3 regions of the Enterobacter sp. E14S genome follow, and region 3 is predicted to be linked to each of the others. Evidence: predicted binding sites of a transcription regulator. Region 3 holds the regulator's gene; each other region holds the start of a gene.
What was found. Region 3 encodes LexA, which represses DNA repair genes until DNA is damaged. Its sites were predicted from a motif close to TNCTGTATGTACATACAGNA; they were not measured.
Positions count from the first base shown of each region.

Region 1: umuD (translesion error-prone DNA polymerase V autoproteolytic subunit) is a predicted target of LexA. The motif match lies at 3,357-3,376, and genes of this name have one in related genera.
Region 2: mutH (DNA mismatch repair endonuclease MutH) is a predicted target of LexA. The motif match lies at 1,535-1,554, and genes of this name have one in related genera.

Region 1 is NZ_JBVODQ010000001.1:240,676-246,893, reverse strand. It holds gene ACZ6J2_RS01245 (SDR family oxidoreductase) at 1-309, opposite strand, end outside; gene ACZ6J2_RS01240 (LysR family transcriptional regulator) at 407-1,294, shown strand; gene ACZ6J2_RS01235 (hypothetical protein) at 1,376-1,645, shown strand; gene umuC (translesion error-prone DNA polymerase V subunit UmuC) at 1,658-2,920, opposite strand; gene umuD (translesion error-prone DNA polymerase V autoproteolytic subunit) at 2,904-3,338, opposite strand; gene ACZ6J2_RS01220 (hypothetical protein) at 3,627-3,827, shown strand; gene ACZ6J2_RS01215 (aldo/keto reductase family oxidoreductase) at 3,873-4,739, opposite strand; gene tcp (methyl-accepting chemotaxis citrate transducer) at 4,884-6,218, shown strand, end outside.
Region 2 is NZ_JBVODQ010000016.1:17,190-23,407, reverse strand. It holds gene ACZ6J2_RS21185 (NADP(H)-dependent aldo-keto reductase) at 1-134, opposite strand, end outside; gene ACZ6J2_RS21180 (YgdI/YgdR family lipoprotein) at 266-484, opposite strand; gene mutH (DNA mismatch repair endonuclease MutH) at 613-1,305, opposite strand; gene rppH (RNA pyrophosphohydrolase) at 1,989-2,519, shown strand; gene ptsP (phosphoenolpyruvate--protein phosphotransferase) at 2,532-4,778, shown strand; gene lgt (prolipoprotein diacylglyceryl transferase) at 4,972-5,847, shown strand; gene thyA (thymidylate synthase) at 5,854-6,218, shown strand, end outside.
Region 3 is NZ_JBVODQ010000012.1:71,539-77,756, reverse strand. It holds gene gntU (gluconate transporter) at 1-378, shown strand, start outside; gene plsB (glycerol-3-phosphate 1-O-acyltransferase PlsB) at 497-2,917, opposite strand; gene ACZ6J2_RS19440 (diacylglycerol kinase) at 3,072-3,440, shown strand; gene lexA (transcriptional repressor LexA) at 3,549-4,157, shown strand; gene dinF (MATE family efflux transporter DinF) at 4,221-5,558, shown strand; gene ACZ6J2_RS19425 (CsbD family protein) at 5,679-5,888, shown strand; gene zur (zinc uptake transcriptional repressor Zur) at 5,958-6,218, opposite strand, start outside.

The sequences.
Region 1 (6,218 bases), on a different contig from region 3:
GAGGGTGCTGACCAGATTACGCAGCATGGTGACGTTTGGCTCAACCATGTCCGTCCAGTTCGCCGCATTCGCCCAGGCGCTGTAAAAGATGTGGGTGACACCGTTCAGGTCGTGCAGCGCCCGCGCGGTGTCCTGCGCGTCCAGTAAATCGACGTTCACCACGGGAATGCCGTCCGGATGGGTTACCTCGCGGCGACTGAGGCCGATAACCTCCCACTGATGGTGCAGGAGCGTGTTGACCAGCTGTCTGCCGACAATGCCGCTGGCGCCCGCGACCAGGGCGACGTTGTGTTGCTGCATCTTATTCATGGCGTTTCTCCGGAAAGGGTGACAGACGCAGTGTGATCTATTATTTTTTCTGGAGATATCCCCTGAAACCGATGGCACTTATAAGCAGAATCATTAAATGAATAATAAGCTCACCGCCATTTCTACCTTTCTACGCGTCGCTGAAGCGGGCTCGTTTTCAGCGGCCGCCCGTCAGACCGGCATTAAGCAGTCCGCTGTCAGTCAACATATCGCGGCGCTTGAGGATGAGCTTGGCGTGGTGCTGCTGCACCGTACGACGCGTACGATGAAGCTGACCGAACAGGGTGAACGTTACCGGCGAGATATGCAGCTTGTGCTGGACGCTATGGGGGAAGCGGAAAGGCGTTTACATCCTGCCGATCATCGCGTTCAGGGACGCGTCCACGTCCAGCTACCGAGCGGCCTGGGGCAGATCATTTTGCCGCATCTGCTGGCGCTACAGCGCCTGCATCCCGAACTGCAGCTGATGATTTCCCTGGATGACCGCCTTGCCGACCTGGTGACGGAGGGCGTGGATGTCGCGATACGGCTGGGCAGTGAGCCTCCGCAGGCGCACGCGGCTCGCGTGCTGGCGCGTATTGAAGCCGCGCTTTTTGCCGCTCCCGGTTTTCAGGCGGTACACGCCGTCAGCGAGCTGACCACGCTGCCACACGTACGGTTCAGCGGTATTCCCCTGGATGCCCCCCTGCGCCTGATTGCCGACGAGGAAACGGTCGAGATCAACGTGCATACCGTTTTCCGTGCCAACACCAGCGACGCGCTGCTGCAGGCGCTGGAATCCGGCATCGGTATCGGCGGCATGCAGCGACCGCTCGTGGCCAGGGCGCTGCAGGCGGGCACGCTGGTACCGGTGCTGCCCGACTGGCGGTTACCCGATCGCTTCCTCTATGCCATCTATCCTGACGCCCGCTTTATTCCGCAGCGCGTCAGAAAGGTCGTCAGCGTGATCGAGCAGTTACTGCCTGAAATACTCAAGAAAAACTGATTGTTCCCCCGGAAATCACGTGCATTTTTTAACCGCCAGGAATAGAGTGTTTTTACCGTATCCCCTCTTTCTGGAGCACGTATGCCGGATTACCGTTTTTTCCAAAAAGGCCCGAACCTGATTGCGATCGAGAGCGCAAACACCGATGCGGCCGCTCAGCTCATCGCTCAGGGGTTTGAAAAACAGTTTGAGGAGATTGGCGCCGCGGATGAAAAAGAGGCGCTTACCCGCCTTGCCGATATCCGTAAAAATAACGAGATCGATCGCCATAACTTCCTGGCCGGTGCGGGCGAAATGCCGCTGATCGGCGCGCTGGCGGCTGCGGCAACCTGGTTGGTGCAAAAGAAATAACGCAACCATCCTCTACTTCGCCACCGGCAAATCGGCGTACCGCGTCGTATAGGCCGGTGACAGCATCTCACGCTTCATCGCCCAGGATTTCTCGATACCCTGCCCGGCGAACCATATCTTCCCTTTACCGGAATGATTTACGCTGTCCATCATCTCCATCAGCGCCGCGCTGTTGGCGCGCAGACGATTATCGTCAAACAAATTAAGCTGGGCGACGCCGCTGCTGAAAAAGTCCGCCAGCATGACCCCGGCTTTCATATAGCGATAGCCGTCGAGCCATATGCGCCCCAGCGCCTCCGTGGCGGCGCGGATGATATCGCGCGAGTCATTGGTGGGCGTCATCAGGGTGACAGAAGCCTGATTGCCGTAATAAATTTCGTTATCCGCGTGCGGGCTGGTGCGCACAAATACGCTGATAAAACGACAGTATTGATGCTCGCCGCGCAGTTTTTCCGCAGCACGTTCCGCATAGGCGCAAATGGCCTGGTGCATCTCTTCATATTGGGTAATACGGTGTCCAAACGAACGGCTACAGATGATTTGCTGCTTAGTGGGGGTGAACTCCTCCAGATCAAGACAGGGCTCACCGCGCAGCTCGCGGGCCGTACGTTCCAGTACCACGTTGAAATGTTTGCGGATGACCCAGGACGACGCTTCCGCCAGCTCCAGCGCCGTGGTGATCCCCATAGCGTTGAGCTTTTTCGTGATGCGCCGCCCTACTCCCCACACCTCCTCTACCGGAACCTTTTCCAGCAGCTTACGCTGCCGCTCGCGGCCTGAGAGATCGACCACGCCGCCAGTGCCGGACCACCGTTTCGCCGCATAGTTGGCCAGCTTCGCCAGCGTTTTGGTCGGAGCAATACCGACGCCAACGGTTAGGCCCGTATTTTTAAAGACCTCTGTGCGCATCTGGTGACCGAACGCTTCCAGCGACAGGCAGTGGCTGACCCCTGAAACGTTCACGAACGCCTCATCAATGGAGTAAATCTCGATTGCCGGGGCGAGATCGGTCAGCGTCTGCATGACCCGACTGCTGAGATCGGCATACAGCGCATAGTTCGAGCTAAAGACGTAAACTTTTGACGGGTATAGCTTTTCTTTGAATTTAAAATACGGCTCACCCATTTTTATGCCGAACTGCTTTGCCTCCCGCGACAGCGAAATAATGCAGCCGTCGTTATTAGACACCACCACAATGGGTTTCCCCTGCAGATCGGGGCGGAAGACCCGCTCGCAGGAGGCGTAAAAGCTATTTACATCAACCAGCGCGAACATGTTTATGCGTTTTGAGCGTGTGGGTGACGACGCCGAAGATCTGCAGCTCCTCTTCAGACTGAAAGGTAATTGGCTGATAGCGGGCATTATGCGGCAGAAGTCTCAGAACCGGGCGGGTCTGTAGCTCTTTCACCGTAAACTCACCGGCGACCGACGCCACGACGATATCCCCGTGTTCGGCATTTAACGAACGATCGACCACCAGCAGATCGCCGTCGCCGATCCCCGCCCCAATCATGGAGTCTCCACTCACCTTGATAAAATAGGTCGCACTGGGGTGTCTTACTGCCAGTCGGTTAAGATCGAGCCGATCCTCCACATAATCCTGCGCCGGGCTGGGAAAACCACAGGCAACGCGTTCTAAATACAAAGGTAATTCAATGTCTTGTTTTGGGTGATAAGAAAAGAGAGTGTCCATAATGCCTTTCTCGCCAGATGCTGTATATAAATACAGTATTACGGATTATGGACAAGGATCAAGGTCATTTCCAAAGGCGAACCCAAACGCGTTGAAGTTTGAGCGGTTTTAATTTAGCAACGTTGCCCGCCGTTAACAGGCCTGACAGCAAAAGTCATATAAAAGTCATCTAGTTTATGACTTATAAAAAAATAACATCACTATGCAATAACTACACATTGACTTTTGAATCAGATAAAAGCATATTTTACCGAGCGAATTAACAAGACTTACTGGAGAATATTTTCAATGCCAGCCCGTGACTATCCAGACAAGCGTGTTGCACGCGGTCTGGCAAAGGAGGCCGATCTCAGGATGTTGAGCGCCCGCATCGATCCCGATCTGATGGAGTACATCAGAACCACCGCCTTTGAGACGCGTAAGAGCAAGCAGGAGATTGTGGCGGAAGCGTTAGCGCTGCACAGGCAGAAAAGTCAGACAGGAGCCTAAGCGCGCAAAGCCGGAAGCACCCTCCAGGCTTTGCGCGTGTTACCTTTAATCCCTCAGCGAATTCAGCGTTTCCAGTGCTTCAGGCGGCAACCGCAGCTCCCCCGCCGCGAGGTTTTGCCGTAAATGCGCCACGGAAGATGTGCCTGGGATCAGCAGAATATTCGGGGAACGCTGCAGCAGCCATGCCAGCGCAACCTGCATTGGCGTGGCGCCCAGTGAATCCGCGACGGTCTTCAGCCCGGAAGATTGCAGTGGCGTAAAGCCTCCCAATGGGAAGAACGGCACATACGCGATCCCCTGCTGCGCCAGCAGATCCACCAGCGCGTCGTCACCCCGGTTCACAATGTTGTACATGTTCTGCACGCACACCACCGGGACCATCTTCTGTGCTTCCGCAACCTGGGTGGCCGTGACGTTGCTCAGGCCAATATGACGCACCAGACCCTGCTGCTGTAATTCGGCCAGGGTGGAGAGCGGTTCAGCAATCGACCCTTCCGCCGGCCCGTGCGCGCTAAACATGATCCGCAGATTCACCACGTCCAGCACGTCCAGCTGCAGATTACGCAGGTTGTCATGCACCGCCTGAGTCAGTTCCTGCGCGGAAAAGGCCGGCAGCCAGGCACCTTTGTCGTTGCGACGGGCGCCAATCTTGGTGACAAGCGTCAGATCGTCCCGGTAAGGGTGAAGCGCCTCGCGGATCAGCTGGTTAGTGACATGGGGACCATAAAAATCACTGGTATCAATGTGGTTCACCCCCGCCGCCACCGCTTCGCGCAGCACGTCCAGCGCGGCCTGCTTATCCTTCGGTGGACCAAAGACGCCCGGCCCGGCGAGCTGCATCGCACCGTAGCCCAGTCGTTTTACCGTTCGCGTCCCGAGCGCGTACGTCCCGCTTTTATCAATGCTGCTCATGTTAACCTTCCTCATAAAAATGATCCGGATTTACAACAGGTTCCTCACCGGAGCCCTTAGTTAAGCGCGAGTTAAATTAAAGTTTAAATTCTATACGACGATAGTATTGGTGTACCTCTGCATCCTTTCTAACGGACGACCGCTATGCTGAAAAATTTGCACGTGATTACCGGTATTATCTTTGCCCTCACCATATTCTGTCTGCTGCAAGTTGTCACGGGAGGGTTGTTCTACTCTGCCGTCAGCAACGATCGCCATAACTTCCAGAATTCCGGCGTGCTCAATGCCCAGCAGGAAAGCCTGAGCGACAGCGTGAACACGCTGGTGAAAACGCGCGTCACCGTCACCCGGGTGGCGATCCGCTACCTGAAAAACCAGCGCGACCCGGCTTCCCTTGCGGCGATCAATAAACTGCTTGGCACCGCAGCCGACTCGCTGGCAAAAGCCGAAGCCTATAACAAAGAGTGGCAGAAGCTGCCGCAGGTTAACGGCCAGGAGGCGACATTAACCGACGAGATGCAGAAATCCTGGAACCAGATGCACGAAGTGATGCGCTTATCGATTGAGTATCTACGTGCCGACAACTACCAGGCCTATGGCGATCTGGACGCGCAGCAGGCGCAGGACGAGATGGAAGCGGTCTATAACCGCTGGCGCGCCGAAAACAATACCCTGCTGAAGGCCGCAACCGAAGAGAACCAGAGCAGCTTCACGCAGATGCAGTGGACGCTGGCGGCTATTCTGCTGGCCGTTATCGCGGTTCTGGTGGTCATCTGGCAGGGTTTACAACATCTTCTGTTAAAACCCCTCCACTCCATTATGGACCATATTCGCGCCATTGCAGGGGGCGACCTGACGCAGGAGATCGCTATCTCCGGTCGCAATGAGATGGGCCAGCTGGCCGCGGGCCTGCATGAGATGCAGCAGTCGCTGGTGACCACCGTCAGCGCCGTACGGGGAAGTACGGATTCCATCTACACCGGCGCAGGCGAAATTGCCGCAGGGAGCAACGATCTTTCCGCCCGCACCGAGCAGCAGGCCGCCTCGCTCGAAGAGACCGCCGCCAGCATGGAAGAGCTGACCGCGACGGTTAAACAGAACTCCGATAACGCCCGTCAGGCCACGCTGCTGGCGAAAAACGCCTCTGAAACGGCCGCGCGCGGCGGTCACGTCGTGGATAACGTGGTTCGCACCATGAACGAAATCGCCGACAGTTCACAGCAAATTGCGCATATTACCGGCGTGATCGACAGCATCGCGTTCCAGACCAACATTCTGGCGCTTAACGCAGCGGTGGAAGCGGCACGCGCCGGGGAACAGGGCCGTGGTTTTGCGGTTGTTGCAGGTGAAGTCCGTACGCTGGCGAGCCGCAGCGCGCAGGCGGCGAAAGAGATCAAAGGGCTTATCGAGAACTCCGTCAGCCGGGTGAATACCGGTTCTGAGCAGGTCAGCGAGGCTGGCACCACCATGAAGGAAATT
Region 2 (6,218 bases), on a different contig from region 3:
TTAATCCCCTGGCTGACGGCGTAATCGAGTTGTGCATGGGCATCGGCTTCGCTGTTTTGTTCACCAAATGTCATCGTGCCCAACCCCAGTTGGCTTATTTCCAGAGCGCTGTGGGGGATACGGTGATAATGCATAGCCGGCTTCCTCAGTAGACTTATAGACCGCGTCAGGGCGTGCCCGACAAAGGAATATAAACATGGCAGAGGGGAAGCAAAAGGGGAAGAAAAAAATCAAAAAGGCCAGTAAGCGACTGACCTTTATCTGTTTATCGCTCGATAATTTGCGATACTTCGTCGCGATTGATCTGCATTTTATTGCCTTCCTGGTCGCGGTAGCTGACCAGACCGGTATCATCGTCGACTTCGGGTTTGCCGTCGGTCAGGATCATTCGACCATCTTTTGTCGCCATGACGTAATCGCTGCTACAGCCCGATACGGCAAACGCTAAACCGACTGCTGAAACTAACACTGCCCATTTTTTCATCGTTATCGTCCTCATCTGGCGCGTATCAAATCATAATCTAGTATTAACCCGATATGGCGACTTGAGGAAGCGGTAAAATCTTAAAAAGCAGTCGATTATGTTTGAGAGCTCGCAAAATAAGTAAAAAACTATGTTTTTAACAGGAAATGACGGGCAAGGAGTGCGCCGGTGAAATTCTTTTTGAGATAAAAACCGCGCGGTAACGTCAGTATCGGCTCACCCTTCGCGCCGATTGCCTCGGTAAGCGCTTTGCTGTTGGCCGCTTTCGGGCGCAATTGTAAAACTTCTCCGTGTCGGGCGGTGATGCGCTCTACCTGCCCAAGCACAATCATGTCCATCAGCTCCTCCCAGTCCAGACGCAGCTGTTGCTCCTCATCGTCGTTCGGGCTCCAGAGCAGCGGCGCGCCAACGCGACGGTCAGCCAGGGGGATCTGACGTTCACCTTCGACCGGTACCCACAACACGCGCTTCAGCTTGTGGCGAACGTGGCTGGTTTCCCACGTCACGCCGGTGTTGCCGGTTAGTGGCGCAACGCAGACGAAGGTGGTCTCAAGAGGCTTGCCCTGGCTGTCTATCGGGATGGTTTTTAACTCCACGCCAAGCGCTGCAAAATCCTGCTCGGGTTTGCTCCCTGCGCTGGCACCCAGCCACAGCTCAAGCAGCATGCCGATCCAGCCTTTATCCCGTTTCAGATCCTTCGGGATCTGAAGCCCTGCCATTGCCGCCAGCTCGCCAAGCGAAAAGCCTGCAAGACGCTGTGCCTGCTGTAGCAACTGGCCCTCGCTGGACGGCGGCGAGAGCAAGGGTGTAAGCGGATGCATGAAGGTAACCTTTTGATTAAAAAATAAACGAAGAAATTCTCCCCTGTGGATAGAGTTTAACTATTTCTGTACCAATATTCCATGTCTATGATTTATAGGTTTTTTTATTGGTTTGAAATCGTTTCACCAGACTCAAAAAACCGGTTGTTCAAATCTGGTCACTGACAATGAACAGGATCTTACACCATGTTATCCACAGAAAAATGGGATAACTGGGCATAACCCTGACTACTGTTTCAATTTACAGCCTTGACGTGCGATGAAAATCGAATTTTCAAACAAATTTTGACTAACTTATTGGCACAATCTGTGGATAAAACCGACGCTGTTCGATCTTTCATCAGCACGACGATCCCTGATGTGACGATCGTCACGATATTCTGTTTTATGCTCATGAAAATACATTTAACTGTATGAAAATAATTGCATTATTTAATTCAGGTGAAAAGGGGGAAACTGCATCGTTTGAGGTTGTTCATCGGTAATCAGACACTTCTTCACAACTATATCCACAGAAAAGGTGAATAAAATTCCCTTCACTGCCTCTCATCTGTTTATAACTCAGCATTTATTTGTGAGTTATTCAAATGTTATTAGGTTGCAGCCCTGTAAGAGAGTGGTTTACCGCCTCCCTGTAGTGTGAAACAATCATTCATATATAAGGTTTAGTTTGGGGTAGTCCGGTGATTGATGACGATGGCTACCGCCCGAACGTAGGAATAGTAATTTGTAATCGTCAGGGTCAGGTAATGTGGGCCCGGCGATATGGTCAGCACTCCTGGCAGTTCCCTCAAGGCGGGATCAATCCGGGAGAGTCCCCAGAACAAGCGATGTACCGGGAGCTTTTTGAAGAGGTCGGTTTAAGCCGTAAAGATGTTCGCATCCTGGCTTCGACCCGCAACTGGTTGCGTTACAAGTTACCGAAACGTTTGGTGCGTTGGGACACAAAGCCGGTTTGTATCGGCCAGAAACAGAAGTGGTTTCTGTTGCAGTTGGTGGGCAACGATTCAGACATCAATATGCAAACCAGCAGTACGCCGGAGTTCGATGGCTGGCGCTGGGTGAGCTATTGGTATCCTGTTCGTCAGGTCGTGTCATTTAAACGCGATGTTTACCGTAGGGTGATGAAAGAGTTTGCAAGTGTGGTAATGCAGCTTCAGGAGATCCCGCCTAAGCCGCAAAGCGCACCTGCCTGGCGACGTAAAAGAGGTTAAGCTACGCAAATCATGCTCACCCGCTTGCGAGAAATAGTCGAGAAGGTGGCCAGTGCTCCGCGTCTGAACGAGGCGCTGAATATTCTGGTCACTGACATCTGTCTTGCGATGGAGACCGAGGTCTGTTCGGTGTATCTGGCCGACCACGATCGGCGCTGCTATTACCTGATGGCGACCCGTGGTTTGAAAAAACCACGTGGACGCACCGTCACGCTCGCATTTGATGAAGGTATCGTGGGCCTGGTTGGGCGGCTGGCTGAACCCATCAACCTTGCTGACGCGCAAAAACACCCCAGCTTTAAATACATCCCTTCCGTAAAAGAAGAGCGCTTCCGCGCTTTCCTTGGCGTGCCGATTATCCAGCGTCGCCAGCTGCTCGGCGTGCTGGTCGTCCAGCAGCGCGAGCTACGTCAGTACGATGAAAGCGAAGAGTCTTTCCTCGTCACGCTGGCCACGCAGATGGCGGCGATCCTCTCCCAGTCCCAGCTTGCCGCGCTCTTTGGTCAATATCGCCATACGCGCATTCGTGCCCTTCCGGCATCGCCAGGCGTAGCAATTGCGGAAGGCTGGATGGACGCCACGCTGCCGTTAATGGAGCAGGTTTACGAAGCCTCTACGCTTGATGAAGCGCTTGAGCGCGAGCGTCTTACCGCCGCGCTGGAAGAGGCGGCGAATGAATTTCGTCGTTACAGCAAGCGCTTTGCCGCAGGCGCACAGAAAGAGACGGCGGCCATTTTCGACCTCTATTCTCACCTGCTCTCCGACGCGCGTCTGCGTCGTGAGCTGTTTGCGGAAGTGGATAAAGGCTCGGTCGCAGAGTGGGCGGTTAAGAAGGTCATCGAAAAATTTGCCGATCAATTTGCGGCACTGACCGACGGTTACCTGAAAGAACGGGCTGGCGATCTCCGCGCCCTGGGACAGCGTCTGCTGTTCCATCTCGATGACACCATTCAGGGGCCGAATGCCTGGCCAAAACGGTTTGTTCTGGTCGCCGATGAGCTCTCGGCAACGACGCTGGCTGAACTGCCTCAGGACAGGCTGGCCGGTGTGGTGGTGCGCGATGGCGCAGCCAACTCGCATGCCGCCATTATGGTGCGCGCGCTGGGTATTCCAACCGTTATGGGCGCGGATATCCAGCCGTCGGTACTGCACCGCCGTACGCTGGTAGTGGACGGCTATCGCGGTGAGCTGCTGGTCGATCCTGAGCCGGTTCTGCTCCAGGAATACCAGCGTCTTATCAGCGAAGAGAATGAATTAAGCAAGCTGGCGGAAGATGACGTTAACCTGCCCGCACAGCTTAAGAGCGGAGAGCGGATCAAAGTCATGCTCAACGCCGGTTTAAGCCCTGAGCATGAAGAAAAGCTTGGCAGCCGCATCGACGGTATTGGCCTGTACCGTACTGAAATCCCGTTCATGCTGCAGAGCGGTTTCCCCTCCGAAGAGGAACAGGTGGCGCAGTATCAGGGGATGCTGCAGATGTTTAACGACAAACCTGTCACCCTGCGAACCCTCGATGTCGGCGCGGATAAACAGCTGCCCTATATGCCGATCAGCGAAGAAAACCCGTGCCTGGGCTGGCGTGGGATCCGCATTACGCTCGATCAGCCGGAGATCTTCTTGATCCAGGTGCGTGCAATGCTGCGCGCCAACGCGGCGACGGGCAATCTCAGCATCTTACTCCCGATGGTCACCAGCATTGATGAGATCGACGAGTCCCGGCGACTGATCGAACGTGCCGGCCGTGAAGTGGAAGAGATGATCGGCTATGCGATCCCGAAACCGCGGATCGGGGTGATGCTTGAAGTGCCGTCTATGGTCTTTATGCTGCCGCAGCTGGCAAACCGTGTTGATTTTATCTCTGTCGGCACGAACGACCTGACACAATATATTCTGGCCGTCGATCGTAACAATACGCGTGTCGCCAGTATCTACGACAGCCTGCACCCGGCGATCATTCGCGCGTTAGCGATGATTGCCCGTGAAGCGGAACAGTACGGCATTGATTTACGCCTGTGCGGTGAAATGGCCGGGGATTCAATGTGCGTTGCGATCCTGATTGGTCTGGGGTACCGCCATCTGTCGATGAACGGTCGCGCTGTCGCCCGCGTGAAGTACCTGCTGCGACATATCGATATCAACGATGCCCGCGAGCTGGCTGAACGCAGCCTTGACGCGCAGCTGGCCGCTGAGGTTCGTCATCAGGTCGCAGCGTTTATGGAACGACGCGGTATGGGCGGCCTGATCCGCGGCGGCCGCTAATCATCTTTCTGCCTCTCCCTCCGGGAGAGGGCTCCAGCGCGCATAAAACCCTATACACATCTTTTACATCTCTGGCGCATCCTCCGCGCCCGCCTTGTGCTATGATTCGCAACTTTGGAGCCTCTGCTTACGGCAGAATCGCATTTCTACCGCTGTCCACTTTCAGCGGAATAACAACATCTTGTGGTGACAGATGAACAGTGGTTATCTGCATTTTCCGGAATTTGATCCGGTCATTTTCTCAGTAGGACCTGTTTCGCTTCACTGGTACGGTCTGATGTACCTGGTGGGCTTCATTTTTGCCATGTGGCTCGCTGGCCGTCGCGCCAGTCGTCCGGGCAGCGGCTGGACTAAAAACGAAGTTGAAAACCTGCTCTATGCGGGCTTCCTCGGCGTGTTCCTCGGTGGCCGTATTGGGTATGTGCTGTTCTATAACTTCCCGGTATTCCTGAATGACCCTCTCTATCTGTTCCGCGTCTGGGATGGCGGCATGTCCTTCCACGGCGGCCTGATTGGGGTGATCCTGGTGATGGTGATTTTTGCCAAACGCACCAAACGCAACTTCTTCCAGGTTTCAGATTTTATCGCACCGCTGATCCCGTTTGGTCTCGGCGCTGGCCGTCTGGGTAACTTTATCAACGGTGAGCTGTGGGGCCGCGTCGACCCGAGCGTGCCGTACACGATGCTCTTCCCGGGCTCCCGCGCAGAGGATATCGCGCTGCTGCCATCACACCCGGAGTGGCAGTCCATTTTTGATACCTACGGCGTTCTGCCGCGCCATATGTCTCAGCTGTACGAGCTGGCGCTGGAAGGCGTGGTGCTGTTTATCATCCTCAACCTGTTTATCCGCAAACCGCGTCCGATGGGCGCTGTCTCCGGCCTGTTCCTGATTGGCTACGGCGCATTCCGTATTATCGTCGAGTTCTTCCGTCAGCCTGACGCACAGTTTACCGGCGAATGGGTACAGTACATCAGCATGGGGCAGATCCTCTCCATTCCGATGATTGTCGCGGGTGCCATTATGATGATTTGGGCGTATCGTCGTCGTCCACAGCAACAAATTTCCTGAGGAACCATGAAACAGTATCTTGAATTGATGAAAAAAGTGCTCGACGAGGGCACGCCGAAAAACGACCGCACCGGCACCGGTACGCTCTCCATTTTTGGCCACCAGATGCGCTTCAACCTGCAAGAAGGCTTCCCACTGGTGACGACAAAGCGCTGCCACCTGCGCTCGATCATTCATGAACTGCTCTGGTTCCTGCAAGGCGATACCAACGTTGCGTATCTGCACGAAAATAACGTCTCAATCTGGGACGAGTGGGCAGATGAAAACGGCAACCTGGGCCCGGTTTATGGCAAGCAGTGGCGCGCCTGGCCAACGCCTGATGGCCGCCATATTGACCAGATCACCACCGTGATGAACCAGCTTAAAAACGA
Region 3 (6,218 bases):
GATTCCGGCGTGGGTCCGGCCCTGGGCGAAGCGCTGACCGGGATGGGCCTGCCGATTGCGGTAACCTGCTTCGTACTGGCCGCGGCGGTGCGTATCATCCAGGGTTCCGCAACCGTGGCGTGTTTAACCGCCGTGGGTCTGGTGATGCCGGTGATTGAACAGCTGAACTACTCCGGTGCGCAGATGGCCGCGCTGTCTATCTGTATCGCGGGCGGTTCGATTGTGGTCTCTCACGTTAACGACGCAGGCTTCTGGCTGTTCGGTAAATTTACCGGTGCCACCGAAGCGCAAACCCTGAAAACCTGGACGCTGATGGAAACCATCCTCGGTACGACGGGTGCGATTGTCGGGATGATAGCCTTTACGCTGCTGAGCTGAGGGCGGTGATTTAACAAGGCTCAAAAATAAGGCCCGGTAGCGTTAACGCTTACCGGGCCTTTCTATTATGCAGAACGCCAGGCCGGGTCAGGTGAAGCCACCACCCGGCTTTTTCACATCACTCGCCCTGCGTCGCGCTCTCAATCGTTAAACGCACGTCCGAGGTGATCAGCTCTGCCAGCATCTGGTACACCTTCAGCGTCTCTTCCGGCTCGGCATCGCCCGTATCGCTGATAAAGCCTTCGTCACGCAGCGTCAGCACCAGAGAGCTGAAGACCGCCTTGTCGAAGAATTCAGGGGCGTTAATGCCGTGCAGAACCGACAGGCGCTGTGCCAGCGTCCGGCTCTCTTTCTCCAGCGTACCGCGGTTGATAGACGGGTTCGCACTCAGCAGCCAGAACGTAATGGCGTAGCGCTGCAGCGTTTCGCGCGCACCGGCCGCAAGCAGTTGCAGGGTTCGGGAACGCGACGGATTGATGTGCAGCTCGTCATTTGAGACGGTGATCAGCCCCTGACGACGCAGCTCTTCCGTCAGTTTGTCCAGTTCGCCCGCCAGCTCGTCCTTGCTCCAGCGCAGGAACAGCTCCGCTTTCAGCATCGGATAGAGCGTCTCAACGTGACGCAATAGCTCCTGACGCGAAATACGGCGATGCTGGGTGATGATAGCCGCCATAAGCGACGGCAGCATCAGCATATGGGTGATGTTGTTGCGGTAGTAGGTCATCAGCACTGCCTGCTCGCGCGGCAGAATGATGATGTCGCCGATCGTGTCCTTTTCGACTTCAAACTTGTTCATCTGCAGCGCGTGATCGATAAGCTCACTGGCGGTAGCAGAAGGCACGGTTGAATCAACGGAATACGGCACGTTGCGCATCATGTCCAGATAGCAATCCAGCTGCTCCGTGAGCTGTTCGCGGGTCAGCGAGCGCTGACGCGAAGCCAGAAGCGCCGTACAGCACAGGTTCATGGCGTTAGCCGCACCGGCGTTGTTAATACGCACCATCAGCTCGGACGCGATGCCGTTGACCGTTGGCGTCAGCCAGGCCGGACGAATCGCTTCGATAGGATCGATGGACTCGCGCCACTCGGGAACGTGATGGTTCAGATACGTCATTAGCGGCATCGGTTCGCCGAAGTTCACGTAGCCCTGACCGAGATTGCGTAGCTTGCTCAAACCGCGCAGCATCTGCGGCAGGCTCTCTTTCTCTTTGGTCGCACCGCGCAGCTCTTTGGCGTACGTGCCCACTTCCATCACGTGCTCATAGCCAATGTAGATTGGCACCAGCGTGATTGGACGGGTTCCTCCGCGCAGCATCGCCTGAATGGTCATCGACAGCGTGCCGGTCTTCGGATCGAGCAGACGTCCGGTACGGGAACGACCGCCCTCCACGAAGTATTCAACGGAATAGCCGCGGCTGAACAGCTCGCCCAGATATTCGCGGAACACGGTGGAGTAGAGCTTATTGCCCTTGAAAGTACGACGGATAAAGAACGCGCCCAGGCGGCGGAAAATCGGACCTGCTGGCCAGAAATTCAGGTTGATACCGGCAGCAATGTGCGGCGGTACCAGACCCTGGTGATAGAGCACGTAGGAAAGAAGCAGGTAGTCCATGTGGCTGCGGTGGCAGGGAACATAGACAATCTCATGGCCATCATGCGCCAGCTGACGCACACGTTCGGCATTATGAACGTTGATGCCCTGATACAGGCGGTTCCAGGTAAAGCCGAGAATACGATCGGACAGGCGAATCATCTCGTAAGAGAAGTTCGCTGCAATCTCTTCCATCAGCGCAATGGCGTTCTGCTGGGCTTTCTCATGCGAGATTTTCTTGCTGCGCGCTTCGTCTTCAACGGCGCGGGCAATCGCTTTGGAGGCCAACAGCTTGTTGAACAGATCCTGACGCGCCGGGAGACGCGGCCCTACGGCAGCCAGGCGCTGGCGGGCGAAGTGCATACGCGCCACGCGCGCCAGTTTTTGCGCGATGATCTTGTCGGTGCCGTGCTCGTCCGCCATTCGACGCAGCGAAACGGAAGGGGAGAAACGCACAAAGCTGTCGCGTCCCAGCCAGGAGACCGCGAAGAACTTCTGGATGCCGTTAAGCATGCGCAGCGGCGGGTTCTCTTCACCTTTTTCACGGCCCGGACGACGACCAAACATCACCGATACCGGCACCATCTGCACATCCAGATCGGGGTTGCTGCGGTGCAGGTCGAGATAGTCGTGGAACAGCTTGATGGACTCTTCTTTTGGCGTGTAGTAGGTAAACACGCGCGGTCCACCGTGAATGAACACGTAGCGCGGCAGCAGCGTACCGTCAACTTCAAGCGGTTCAAGCGGGTCCGGTAAGTCATGCGCCAGACACTGGGCGCGAAGCGTCAGTAAGTCTGCCTTCGAGTTATAAGGCAAAACGTACATAATAGGACGCGACGTATCGAGCCCTAATTCCAGCGCGGGTTCTGCTGGGATAGACTTGCTTTTTACCAGGATGCTTAATGGTAAATTAAGTAATTTGTAGTAAATTCGTGGCCAGCCGGACATAAACGATGTAAAGCCTCTGGTTAATAATGCAATTGCGGCGCAAGGATAACAGAAAGCGCGCAAAATTTCTGTTGTTACCCGTCATACTTCAGGCTGTAGCGAAACGCGCTACAGTTCCTGTTACTGACGCTTTTTTTCATAAAAGGTTCTTTTAATGGCCAATAATACCACTGGGTTAACGCGTATCATCAAAGCCGCCGGCTATTCATGGAAAGGTTTCCGTGCCGCGTGGATCAACGAAGCCGCCTTTCGCCAGGAGGGCGTCGCCGCTATCATCGCGGTGATCATCGCCTGTTTCCTTGATGTTGATGCTATTACCCGCGTACTTCTTATCGGTTCCGTGCTTCTGGTGATGATAGTGGAAATTCTTAATAGCGCTATTGAGGCCGTTGTTGATCGCATTGGTTCAGATTTCCACGAGCTTTCTGGCCGCGCAAAAGACATGGGCTCTGCTGCCGTGTTGCTGGCGATTATCACTGCTGTTATCACCTGGGTCACCCTGCTTTGGTCACATTTCCGATGAGCCTCGAGGAATAATTAAGTCCCTGGTTTTTTGTGCAGTTTTTGGTTCCAAAATCGCCTTTGACTGTATATACTCACAGCATAACTGTATATACACCCAGGGGGCGGAATGAAAGCGTTAACGACCAGGCAGCAAGAGGTGTTTGATCTCATCCGGGATCATATCGGCCAGACGGGTATGCCACCCACGCGTGCGGAAATCGCGCAGCGTCTGGGCTTCCGTTCTCCGAATGCTGCCGAAGAACACCTGAAAGCGCTGGCGCGTAAAGGCGTGATTGAGATTGTTTCAGGCGCGTCACGCGGTATCCGCCTGTTGGTGGAAGAAGAGACGGGCATTCCGCTGATAGGCCGTGTTGCTGCCGGTGAGCCTTTACTGGCACAGCAGCATATTGAAGGCCATTACCAGGTCGATCCTGGCATGTTCAAACCGAGTGCTGATTTCCTGCTGCGCGTTAGTGGTATGTCGATGAAAGACATCGGTATTCTTGATGGCGATCTACTTGCGGTGCACAAAACGCAGGATGTGCGTAACGGCCAGGTAGTTGTCGCGCGCATTGATGATGAAGTTACCGTCAAGCGTCTGAAAAAACAGGGTAACACCGTTCAGCTGCTGCCTGAAAACAACGAGTTCTCTCCGATTGTGGTCGATCTCCGCGAACACAACTTCTCTATCGAAGGACTGGCGGTTGGGGTCATTCGCAACGGTGAATGGCTGTAATCTCTTGCTGACAGGCTATGGCGCCGCTGTAGCCTGCTTCATTCTCGACTCCCGGTATTTTTCATGTCACTGCTGACGGCATCCGATAAGGCATTGTGGCGTCTTGCTCTGCCGATGATTTTCTCCAATATCACCGTTCCCTTGCTGGGTCTGGTCGATACTGCCGTTATTGGTCACCTTGATTCACCTGTTTATCTTGGCGGCGTGGCGATTGGCGCGACGGCAACCAGCTTCCTGTTTATGCTGCTGCTCTTTTTGCGCATGAGCACCACCGGGCTCACGGCACAGGCTTATGGTGCTAAAGATCCGCGGCGTCTGGCGCGCGCGCTGGTCCAGCCGCTGATCCTTGCGCTTGGCGCGGGGGCGTTAATCGTTTTATTACGTGCGCCTCTTATCGACCTTGCGCTCCACGTTGTCGGTGGCAGCGAGGCGGTACTGGCGCAGGCGCGACGTTTCCTTGAAATTCGCTGGCTCAGCGCACCCGCCTCGCTGGCAAATCTGGTTCTGCTGGGGTGGCTACTGGGCGTTCAGTACGCCCGCGCGCCCGTGATTTTGCTGGTGGTGGGTAATCTGCTCAACATTGTTCTGGACGTCTGGCTGGTCATGGGTCTGCATATGAACGTGCAGGGCGCGGCGCTGGCGACGGCGATTGCCGAATACGGGACCTTTATCATTGGCTTGTGGATGGTCCGGCGTGTGCTGGCCATGCGCGGGATCTCCCTGGCGCTGCTCAAAACCGCATGGCGCGGCAATATCCGTAAGCTGCTGGCGCTCAACCGTGACATCATGCTGCGCTCGCTTCTTCTTCAGCTCTGCTTCGGCGCGCTGACGGTTTTCGGGGCTCGACTGGGGCCGGAAATCGTTGCGGTGAATGCGGTATTGATGACGCTTCTGACCTTTACCGCCTATGCGCTGGACGGATTTGCCTACGCGGTTGAAGCGCATTCCGGGCAGGCGTACGGCGCGCGCGAAAGCGGGCAGCTTCGGGAGGTGTGGCGGGCTGCCTGCCGTCAGTCGGGGCTGGTGGCGCTGGCCTTTGGTCTGGTTTACGCCTGCTTCGGTGAGCAAATCGTTGCATTGCTTACCTCTCTCCCTGCGCTGCGCGAGCTGGCGAGTCACTATCTCATCTGGCAAGTCATCTTACCGGTGGTCGGCGTCTGGTGTTATCTGCTGGACGGCATGTTCATTGGTGCGACGCGCGGAGCGGAAATGCGTAACAGCATGGCGGTCGCTGCGGCCGGATTTGGCCTGACGCTCCTGACGCTTCCCTGGCTGGGTAATCACGGTTTGTGGCTGGCCCTGGCCGTTTTCCTCTCGCTGAGAGGGATATCCCTGGCTTTTATCTGGCACCGTCACTGGCAAAACGATACCTGGTTCCCTTCACGTCACGATATATCGTGACGGTTAAAGATTCCGAATATGAAATCAACTGCCGAATCCTTAACTACAATAATTATCACGTCCAGCAGAAAAGAACGTAACGGACGTTACGACCCGACGCTTAACTAAGAGGACACGATGATGAATAAAGACGAAATCGGCGGCAACTGGAAGCAGTTCAAAGGTAAAGCGAAAGAACAGTGGGGTAAGCTGACCGATGACGATATGACCGTCATTGAAGGTAAACGCGATCAGCTTGTCGGTAAAATTCAGGAGCGTTACGGCTACGCGAAAGACCAGGCGGAAAAAGAAGTGGGCGACTGGGAAAAACGCAACGACTACCGCTGGTAACCGGGCTATACCCGCAAGTACAAGGAAGTACACCCTGAGGGCGGCCATGAGCCGCCTTTTCTTTTGCCGCTAACGCGGCTTTTTCTTCACCAGGATAGAGTGGTCGTGCTGACATGCGTCCTGATGACGGCAGGCTTCCACCTCCACGCACGCGGAACAGAGCCCGTGCGCTTCAATCACGTTATGACGCAGGGCAAAGCCCATTTTCGCTGCCAGCGTATGCATAATATCTTCCACGCCTTCCGCAGCCTCTTCTTTCACCACGCCGCAGCGGTCACAGATAAACATCGCCGATGTGTGGGTGGGCTGATCGAACAGATGGCATAGCAC